DNA from 3 places in the Serratia sp. PL7 genome. Region 2 is predicted to be linked to each of the others. Evidence: riboswitches for the same ligand, from Rfam matches in the RefSeq annotation. Region 2 holds a riboswitch; each other region holds the start of a gene.

What was found. A riboswitch is a leader RNA that binds a small molecule or an ion and turns the genes downstream of it on or off. The one in region 2 is predicted to bind cobalamin.
Region 1: another riboswitch for cobalamin. It lies ahead of btuB (TonB-dependent vitamin B12 receptor BtuB); the one in region 2 lies ahead of cbiB (adenosylcobinamide-phosphate synthase CbiB).
Region 3: another riboswitch for cobalamin. It lies ahead of btuB (TonB-dependent vitamin B12 receptor BtuB); the one in region 2 lies ahead of cbiB (adenosylcobinamide-phosphate synthase CbiB).

The regions. Positions count from the first base shown of each region.
Region 1 is NZ_CAMFLB010000027.1:1,503-4,779, forward strand. It holds gene btuB (TonB-dependent vitamin B12 receptor BtuB) at 1-1,244, opposite strand, end outside; cobalamin riboswitch at 1,313-1,526, opposite strand; gene trmA (tRNA (uridine(54)-C5)-methyltransferase TrmA) at 1,649-2,752, shown strand; gene N6G83_RS45505 (YijD family membrane protein) at 2,787-3,158, opposite strand; gene fabR (HTH-type transcriptional repressor FabR) at 3,174-3,277, opposite strand, start outside.
Region 2 is NZ_CAMFLB010000002.1:516,548-519,824, reverse strand. It holds gene cobD (threonine-phosphate decarboxylase CobD) at 1-1,044, opposite strand, end outside; cobalamin riboswitch at 1,265-1,458, shown strand; gene cbiB (adenosylcobinamide-phosphate synthase CbiB) at 1,607-2,563, shown strand; gene N6G83_RS16990 (cobyric acid synthase) at 2,613-3,277, shown strand, end outside.
Region 3 is NZ_CAMFLB010000020.1:166,903-170,179, reverse strand. It holds gene btuB (TonB-dependent vitamin B12 receptor BtuB) at 1-1,477, opposite strand, end outside; cobalamin riboswitch at 1,551-1,766, opposite strand; gene trmA (tRNA (uridine(54)-C5)-methyltransferase TrmA) at 1,888-2,988, shown strand; gene N6G83_RS41835 (YijD family membrane protein) at 3,097-3,277, opposite strand, start outside.

The DNA.
Region 1 (3,277 bases), on a different contig from region 2:
AAACGATACCCCTCGATGAATTCCCAGGCTGCACTGGTTTGCCAGGTGCCGTGCCAACCGAACTCCGAGTTGTCGTCGCCACGCGCAGCAGCCTCCAGCGTCACCGGTCCCACCAACTGTTGCCCAGTCAGATAGATGCCAGTATTGCGCTGGCTTCTCTCGCTGCTGACGGACGCGGTACCCGGTTTGATTTGTTGATCCTGCCAATCTGCGCCCGCACTAATGGTGCCTTGGGCAACCTTGAACGTGTTGCCCCACTGCAGATTGTACTGTTCCGAATCATCCAAACTGGAGGAGATCGCATACTGGCCTTTGCGCGGATCATAATTGTAGTCTTTGCTGTGGCTGTAACTCCCCACTAGCTGCGTGGCGTAAATCCCTTCCTGATAGCGCAACCCCGTGTCCCATGTTTGGCTGTACAGCTTACGGGTATCGGGCAGACCGGTAATATTGAAGTCTTTATCGTAAGAATAGAATCCATCGTAGCCTGTACGATTATCGTAACCATAACCACGCACAAAACCGCTGATTTGCTCGTTAAATTGGTGCTGCAATGCGCCGTAGAGCAATTTGCTCATAAAGCCGTCGCGATCGGGCTGAGGAATACTGGTATTACCTTCAGCCACCACGTCATACCCTTTGGTATAGGTGTAATTCCCCGCCACCGTCGCCACGGTGCTGTCACCCAGTTGTTGTTGGGTCGACGCGTCATAGGATTGATAGCCGTTGGAGCCGACGCCGGCTGAGAGCGTCGTGCCGTTCTTTTCGCGGGTGGTAATAATGTTGACCACGCCGCCGATGGCATCGGAGCCGTACACCGCCGAGCGCGGGCCGCGAATGTATTCGACTTTCTGCACCAGCGAAATCGGGATTTGGCTGAGATCGGAAGAACCGCTGACGCCCGCCTGATTAAGGCGAATGCCGTCAATTAGCACCAGCACATGGCTGGAGTTGGTGCCGCGAATAAACAGCGAGCTCTTCTGTCCCAATCCACCGTTTTGGCCAACGTCCACGCCCGGCAAACGGCGCATCACGTCGGTCAGGCTTTTGGCCTGCCAGCGATCGATATCGTTACGGGTGACGATGGAAGTCGGTGCCAGCACAGAAGAAACCGGCTGCGGGAAACGGTTGGCGGTCACCACCAGGTTATCGCCATTCTTGGCTGTGGTGTTGTCTTGCGCCCATCCAGAAAAAGCCGTGACGGAGGAGACCACCGCTAGCAGCATATTTTTTGTAATTGTCATGAGAAAAGCATCCAAACTTAATTGGCGGATGCCGCAGGATCATGGCCGGTAGTTCGCGACGGCCACGGACATTGCGACGTAACACCGGCAGGTCTTCGGGCTTGGGATTTGCGGGCCGCGGGGCGCGACCGGCAACGGGCGATGACTTCCCATCCTGCAGTGGACAGTGTCTGCGTCGAAACGCTATCGCCGTGACTTCCCCTTACCGCTGCGCGTCAGCTCCGGATTCACACCGGATTCCCTTTTCACTCGCTGCTTGAGGCCGGACGGCAATGCTACGATCAATGAAAATAGATGTCTAGACTGCTACTAATGTTACAAATAATAAACGCGACAAAACTGGACTTCACGGGCTGATTCCCTACAATCCCCGCTGATCAAATTTGCCTGACGAGAAGACACACATGACGCCCGAGAATTTGCCTATTGAACGTTACGATGACCAACTGGCGGAGAAAGTCGCCCGCCTGAAGATGTTGATGTCACCGTTCGCGGCGCCCGAGCCGGAAGTGTTCCGCTCGCCAGTCGACCATTACCGCATGCGCGCCGAATTCCGCATCTGGCACGACGCGGATGACATGTATCACATCATGTTCGATCAACAGACCAAGCAGCGTATTCGCGTCGACCAGTTCCCGGCGGCCAGCGAGCTGATCAACCGCCTGATGACCGCCCTGATCGCCGCGCTGAAACCGGAGCCGATCCTGCGCCACAAGCTGTTCCAGATCGATTATCTGTCGACGCGAAGCGGCAAAATCATCGCTTCGCTGCTGTATCACCGCAAGCTGGATGACGTTTGGCAACAGCGAGCCGAGCAGCTGCGCGACGAGCTGCGCGCTCAGGGTTTCGACCTGCAGCTGATCGGCCGGGCGTCGAAGACCAAGATCATGCTCGACCAGGATTATGTTGACGAAGTGCTGCCGGTCGCCGGCCGCGACATGATCTATCGTCAGGTGGAAAACAGCTTCACGCAGCCCAACGCGGCCATGAACGTGCAGATGCTGGAGTGGGCGTTGGCGGTTACCGCCGGTTCCAAAGGCGATTTGCTGGAGCTGTACTGCGGCAACGGCAACTTCTCGCTGGCGCTGGCGCGCAATTTCGAGCGCGTGCTGGCGACCGAGATCGCCAAGCCGTCGGTGGCGGCGGCGCAGTACAACATCGCCGCCAACCATATCGACAACGTGCAAATCATCCGCATGGCGGCAGAAGACTTCACTCAGGCGATGAACGGAGTACGCGAATTCAACCGGTTGAAAGGCATCGATCTGAGCGGCTACAACTGCGAGACGATTTTCGTCGATCCGCCGCGCAGCGGGCTGGACGAGGAAACGGTGAAGATGGTGCAGGCTTACCCGCGCATTCTGTATATTTCATGCAATCCGGAAACGCTGTGTGCCAACCTGGAAACGCTGCAGGCCACCCACCGGGTCAGCCGCCTGGCGCTGTTCGATCAGTTCCCGTATACCCATCACATGGAATGCGGTGTGTTGCTGGAAAAGCATCGCTGATACGACAGGGGCGCCATGATGGCGCCCCGTTTCATTACGATTCTTGAGTCGGCGCATCCGGCGCCTTGCGCGCCTTCAGTTTCATCCCGATCCACAGCACCAGCGCCACGCAGATCACCGACGGCAGGAAGTTGGAGCCGATCTGCGGATATTCGGCGCGCACGATGGCGCTGTACAGCAGCAGCCCCAGCAGGAAACAGGCCGCCGCCAGCTTCGGCATGCCGTCCGGCATGGCGCGGTTCAGGTAACGCTGATGCAGGCAGTACACCGCCAGCACCAACGCGATCAGCGGGAAGATCGAAAACGGCACCACCGAGCTGAACAGCGCAGCAAAGGAACCGTTGATCGAAAGGCCGGCAATTAACGCCAGCAGTAAGGTGCCATTTTCACGGCCTGGTTTTTCCATCATTTTTTACCTTTTTTATACGTGGGACACAGAAGCTTTTTCTTGTTCGCGACGATACCAGTAATACGCCCCTTTGGAGATCATCCGTAGCTGCAGCACCAGCCGTTCTTCCAGCTGCT
Region 2 (3,277 bases):
GGCGATCAGCTTGCGGTTGGCCGCTGCGCTTTTGATAGCCACCCGGTAATAGTCGGCGGAAAGGCCAGGGTAGTTGGCACAGTGGCGGATCAGGATGCGGTGCTGCAACAACGCCTGTTGCAGATCGTAGCCAGGGCGCAGGCAGCGTAGGAAAATATAGTTCGCCGCTCCTGGCCAGATACGCAAGTGCGGCAAGGCTGTCAGCGCGTCAAACAACCAAGCACGCTGCTCTGCCAACCATTGGTGGGTTTGCTGGATGTAATCGAGATCGTCGAGGATCACTTCGCCGGCCAGTGCCGCATAGGCATTGATGGTCCAGGGTTCGCGCAGTTGCTTCATCTGCTGCAGGCCAGCGCGATCGTTGCTGACCAGATAGCCTAGGCGCAGTCCGGGAATGGCAAAGAACTTGGTCAGCGAACGCAGGATATAAAGGCGGGAATACTCTGCCATTTGCGGGATCAGGCCCGGTGTATCCGGCAGAAAATCGATAAAGGCTTCATCAACGATCAACGCAATATTGTGCTGGCGACAACAGGCGACAATGGCCTGCAACAGCGTGGGGTCAGGCATCAGCCCGGTAGGATTGTTGGGAGTGGCCAGGAACAGGCAGTCCGGTTGGCGCTCGGCCAGCACCTGCAGCAGCCGCTCATCGGGTTGAAAACCACCGGCTTCATCCAGCGGGAAATCCTCGATCTGGCAGTCAATCCGCTGCAATGCCCGGCGGTATTCGGCAAACCCTGGCGTAAGAAGCAGCGCCGTGCGGGGGCGTAGCCGGTTCACTATGGCGTAAATCAGCTCGGTGGCCCCGTTACCTGCCATGATATTTTCCGGCGGGCAGTGATGGACTCGCGCCAATGCCGCATGCAAACGCCGATATTCGACGTCGGGATAGCATTCGGCGCTGGTCAGATGCTCGATAATCGCCGCCTTCAGGCTGGCGGGCATGCCCAATGGATTGATATTGGCGCTGAAATCAATCATCTCGGCCGGATCCAGGCCGTTTTTCAACGCCATTTCCAGTACGTTACCACCATGTTCACTCACGGTTTTGCTATTCCCCTGTCAAGTTTGCGTGCAGGATAGCACAGGGTAATTGCCGTTGATCCGTTGCAAACTAAAGCTGTCGCCCAGGTAAATGCCAGATCTTGGCGTGTATTCGCCATATCAACAGGTTATTATGGCATGGCCATTGTCGAGGCTATCGAGATGAAAACTAAGTGATAAATTGAAGCGTTGAGTGCATTGAACCCATAACGTTTTATTAACCATATTATTGCCAACTGGATAACCCACACCCTGAACGATGACAGGTTGTGGTTGGGAAGGGGGTGTAACTCCCCCGCAGCCCCCGCTGCTGTGATGCCGACGAGTCCACTGCGCCACTGATCTGAGGATTGGGAAGGGAGTAGATGAGGATGACGCTAAGCCAGAAGACCGGCCAGTTGGTCACACATTCAACACCTTCGGTGGGAAGGGGGTTGTCATGAGATACGTGCGGCTATTTTGTACCGCCCGGTCGTATCCTGTTGACGCCCAAATCCCGCCCGAGAGGTCGGGATTTTTTTATGCCATTAACCCACCATCAGGCTTCTATAAGGTGCGCGCCATGACGCTGCTAGCCTGGTTCGCGGCCTTTCTGCTCGACAGTCTGTTAGGGGACCCGCCACACTGGCCGCATCCGGTGCGCTGGATCGGTAACCTGATCACGGCGCTACAGCGCGCGATCCGCCGGATTTGCCATAGCGAGAGGGCGCTAAAACTTGGCGGCGGGCTGCTGTGGCTGGGCGTCGTCGGGGTGGTTTGGCTGGTCAGTTGGGGCTTTTTAACGCTGATGCAGTATATCCACCCATGGTTGGGTTGGCTGGCGGAAGTCTGGCTGATTTATACCCTGCTCGCCGGGCGCTGTCTGGAACAGGCTGCCATGGAAGTTCACCGGGCACTGCAAAGTGCCGATCTTGAGGAGAGCCGCCGCAAGCTGTCGTGGATTGTCGGGCGGGATACCTCACACCTGGAAGAACCGCAAATCACCCGGGCGGTGGTGGAGACGGTGGCAGAAAACAGTGTGGATGGCGTCATTTCGCCGCTGTTCTTTTTGCTGATAGGCGGAGCGCCGTTGGCGATGGCGTATAAAGCGGTTAACACCCTCGATTCAATGGTGGGCTACAAAACGCCGAAATACCGCGCTATCGGCTATGTGTCGGCGCGGATGGATGACTTCGCCAACGGGTTACCGGCCCGGCTTAGCTGGCTACTGCTGAGCTGTGCGGCTTGGCTGAATGGTTTGGACTTTCGCCAGGCGCTTCGCATTGGCTGGCGCGATCGCTATCAGCACACCAGCCCCAACTGCGCCTGGTCGGAAGCCACCGTGGCTGGAGCGTTGGGAGTGCGACTTGGCGGTCCTAGTAACTACTTTGGTCAGCGGGTCGAAAAACCGTGGATCGGCGAGGCTCGGCGGGAGATCGAGCTGGCAGATATTCCACGCAGTACGCGTCTGATGATGACGGCCTCGCTATTGGCTCTGCTGCTGTTTGCAGCGTTGCGCCTGCTATGGCTTGGCGCTTGAAATAATAATTGTTTGCGCGGCTCAGCTAGCGCGACGCGGAGAACATGTGATGAAACGGTGTGTGATGGTGCAGGGAACCGCATCTGATGTGGGTAAAAGCGTGCTGGTGGCCGGTCTGTGCCGGATCTTCATGCAGGATGGCTATCGCTGTGCGCCGTTCAAATCGCAGAATATGGCGCTTAACTCTGGCATTACCGCCCGTGGCGAAGAGATGGGCCGGGCACAGATTTTTCAGGCCGAAGCCGCCGGTATCGCACCCGATGTGCGGATGAACCCGGTACTGTTGAAACCGACCAGCGATTGCCAGGCACAGGTGGTGCTGATGGGCAAAGTGGCCTGCAATATGGACGCGGTCAGCTATCACGAGTACAAGCCGCAGTTACAGCAACAAATCAGCGAGGTGTATCACAGCCTGGCCAGCGGCTACGACATCATGGTGCTGGAGGGTGCTGGTAGCCCGGCGGAAATCAACCTGCGCGACCGCGACATCGTCAATATGGGCATGGCGGCGATTGCCGATGCGCCAGTGTTGTTGGTGGCGGATATCGATCGTGGCGGGGTGTTTGCCGCTATTTACGGCACACTGGCCCTGCTAGAGCCAGAAGAGAAAGCCCGAGTGAAAGGGGTGATCATCAATAAATTCCGTGGCGATATTGCCTTACTCTACTCGGGTCTGGAGCAGATTGAGGCGCTGACCGGTGTGCCGGTGCTGGG
Region 3 (3,277 bases), on a different contig from region 2:
TCGTTGCCCTATCCACATTGTAATACTGGCCCTGATAGGTCACCGGGTCAGAATCATAGTTGATCAGGTTCTGAATTTTGTAATGGTAAGCAGACAGACGCCAATCCAACGGCCCGGTCAAACCTTCCAACCCCATTTCCCACTGTTTGGACTCTTCCGGCTTGAGGTTGCTGTTGGAATCAATGCCAAAGCGTTTTGAGCCATATTGCTGGCCCAGCGATGGCGTCAGGAAACCCGTACCGTAAGACAAGGTGGCTCGATAGCCATCAACAAACTCCCAACCCGCCGCGGTCTGCCAAGTGCCGTGCCAACCAAAGTCACCTGCCTTGTCTTCACGCCCAGAGGCTTCCAGCGTCACGCTGCCAAACTGCTGTTGACCGCTCAGGTACAGTCCCGTGTTGTCTCTTTTATAGGTATCGGCAAAGGAATTGTCGGAAGAGGTCAGGCGCTGTTGCTGGAAATCGGCACCGGCAGTGACGCTACCGTGCTCGAAAGCATAGGTGTTGCCCCATTGCAGGTTACGCTGATCCATATCATCAAGTGTGGTACTGATGCCATAACGGCCGTTCTGGCTGCTGTAGTTGTAATCCTTCTGTTTCTGATAGCTGCCCGTCAGTTGAGAAGAGAAAGCCCCAGACAGGAAACGCAGCCCCATATCATAGGTGTGGCTATACAGGCGGTCTTCATCATTACTGTACTTCGGGCTGTAAGGTACACTGCCGACATCGTAGTCCGAGTTATTGGTATAACCATAACCCCGCACGAAGCCTGAGAAATTCTGATTGAACTGCTGCTCCAACCCACCCCAGAAGCTTTTATTACGGAAACCGTCACGATCGCTGTCGACCGAATAAGGCGAGCCTGGCTGCACATTGAAGCCATTGGTCATCTGGTAACTGCCCGCAACGGTAGCAACCGTATTATCAAAACGCTGGCGCAAGGCACCATCGTACTGCTGGTATCCTTTAGAACCGATACCCGCCTGGACTTTACCGCCCTCTTTATCCGTCTGGGTAATGATGTTGATGACCCCACCGATAGCACCAGAACCGTAAATGGCGGAACGCGGCCCACGGATAAACTCCACACGCTGAACCAGCGCCAACGGAACCTGGTTAAAATCGACGCCGTTGCTGATCCCCAAACGGGCCATTGGCACGCCGTCGATCAGTACCAATACATGACGAGCTTCCGTGCCGCGTACCGAGAGAGATGACCCCTGCCCCATACCGCCGTACTGTGAAATATCGACACCGGGCAAACGACGCATCACATCATTGAGGCTTTTGGCCTGCCAACGGTCGATATCTTCGCGGGTCACCACATCGGCAGGCGCCAATACGGAAGAGACCGGTTGAGGGAAGCGATTGGCGGTAACCACCAGATCATCGCTACTTTTAGCCGTGGTGTTATCTTGCGCCCATCCAGAAAATGCCGTCACGGAGGAGACCACCGCCAGCAGTGTATTTTTTATCATTGTCATTATAAAAAGCATCCAAACTTCATTGGGGATGCCGCAGGGCCACGGCCGGTAGTTCGCGACGGCTATGGATATTGCGACGTACACCGGTAGGTTTTCGGGCTTGGGATTTGCCGGTTGCCTGTGGCAACCCGCACCGGGCGATGACTTCCCATCCTGCAGTGGACAGTGTCTGCGTTATTTAACGCTATCGCCGTGACTTCCCCATACCGCTGCGCGTCAGCTCCAGATTTGCACTGGATTCCCTTTTCACTCGCTGCTTGAGACCGGACGGCAATGCTACAATCAATGAAAATGGATGTCTAGATTGCCAACAGTGTTGCAAAATAGCACCACAACAAAACTGGACTTCACGGGCTGATTCCCTACAATCCCCCGCTGATCCAATTTGCCTGACGAGAGAAACCATGACGCCCGAGAATTTGCCCATTGAACGCTATGACGACCAACTGGCGGAGAAAACAGCCCGCCTGAAGACCATGATGTCACCGTTCACGGCGCCCGAGCCGGAAGTGTTTCGCTCGCCAGTCAGCCACTACCGGATGCGTGCGGAATTCCGCATCTGGCATGATGAGGACGATATGTACCACATCATGTTCGATCAGCAGACCAAGCAGCGTATCCGTGTCGATAGCTTCCCGGCGGCCAGTGAGCTGATTAACCGCCTGATGAGCGCCCTGATGGCGGCCCTCAAGCCCAATCCGGTGCTGCGCCACAAGCTGTTCCAGATCGATTATCTTTCTACACAGAGCGGTAAAATCATTGCCTCACTGCTGTATCACCGCAAGCTGGACGAACAATGGCAGCAAGATGCCACTGCGCTGCGTGACGCGTTACGCGCAGACGGCTTCGATGTGCAGCTGATTGGCCGCGCCTCGAAGATGAAAATCATGCTGGATCAAGATTACGTCGACGAAGTGCTGCCGGTCGCTGGCCGCGAAATGATTTATCGCCAGGTTGAAAACAGCTTCACCCAGCCCAACGCAGCCATGAACGTGCAAATGCTGGAATGGGCACTGGATGTGACCCAAGGTTCAAAAGGGGATCTGCTGGAGCTGTATTGCGGTAACGGCAACTTCTCGCTGGCCTTGGCCCGCAACTTCGAGCGGGTGTTAGCCACTGAAATTGCCAAGCCTTCGGTGGCGGCGGCGCAGTACAACATCGCAGCCAATAATATCGACAACGTGCAGATTATCCGTATGGCGGCGGAAGATTTCACCCAGGCAATGAACGGCGCTCGCGAGTTCAACCGGTTAAAAGGGATCGATCTGAGCAGCTATAACTGTGAGACGATTTTTGTGGATCCGCCGCGCAGCGGCCTGGATGAGGAAACGGTGAAGATGGTGCAGACCTATCCACGCATCCTTTACATCTCCTGTAACCCGGAGACCCTATGCGCCAATCTGGATACGCTGCAAGCCACGCACAAAATCACTCGCCTGGCTCTATTCGATCAGTTCCCATACACCCATCATATGGAATGTGGCGTATTACTCGAACGCCGCTGATCTAGACGGGCGCTGCGCCCTACATCACGAACGGGCTGCGGAATATCCGCACCACTGTAAAAACAAAAAAGGCACTCCACGGAGTGCCTTTCCTCGATGAAACCATTTTTAATGCTGAACAGTGGCGGTATTGCGTTTCCTCAATTGGAAACCAATCCAGAACACCAGCACCACGCAGACAATCGAGGGCAGGAAGTTCGAGCCGATCTGCGGATATTCCGCACGCACGATCGCACTATATCCCAGGATGCCCAACAGGAAACAGCCGGCCGCCAATTTTGGCATGCCA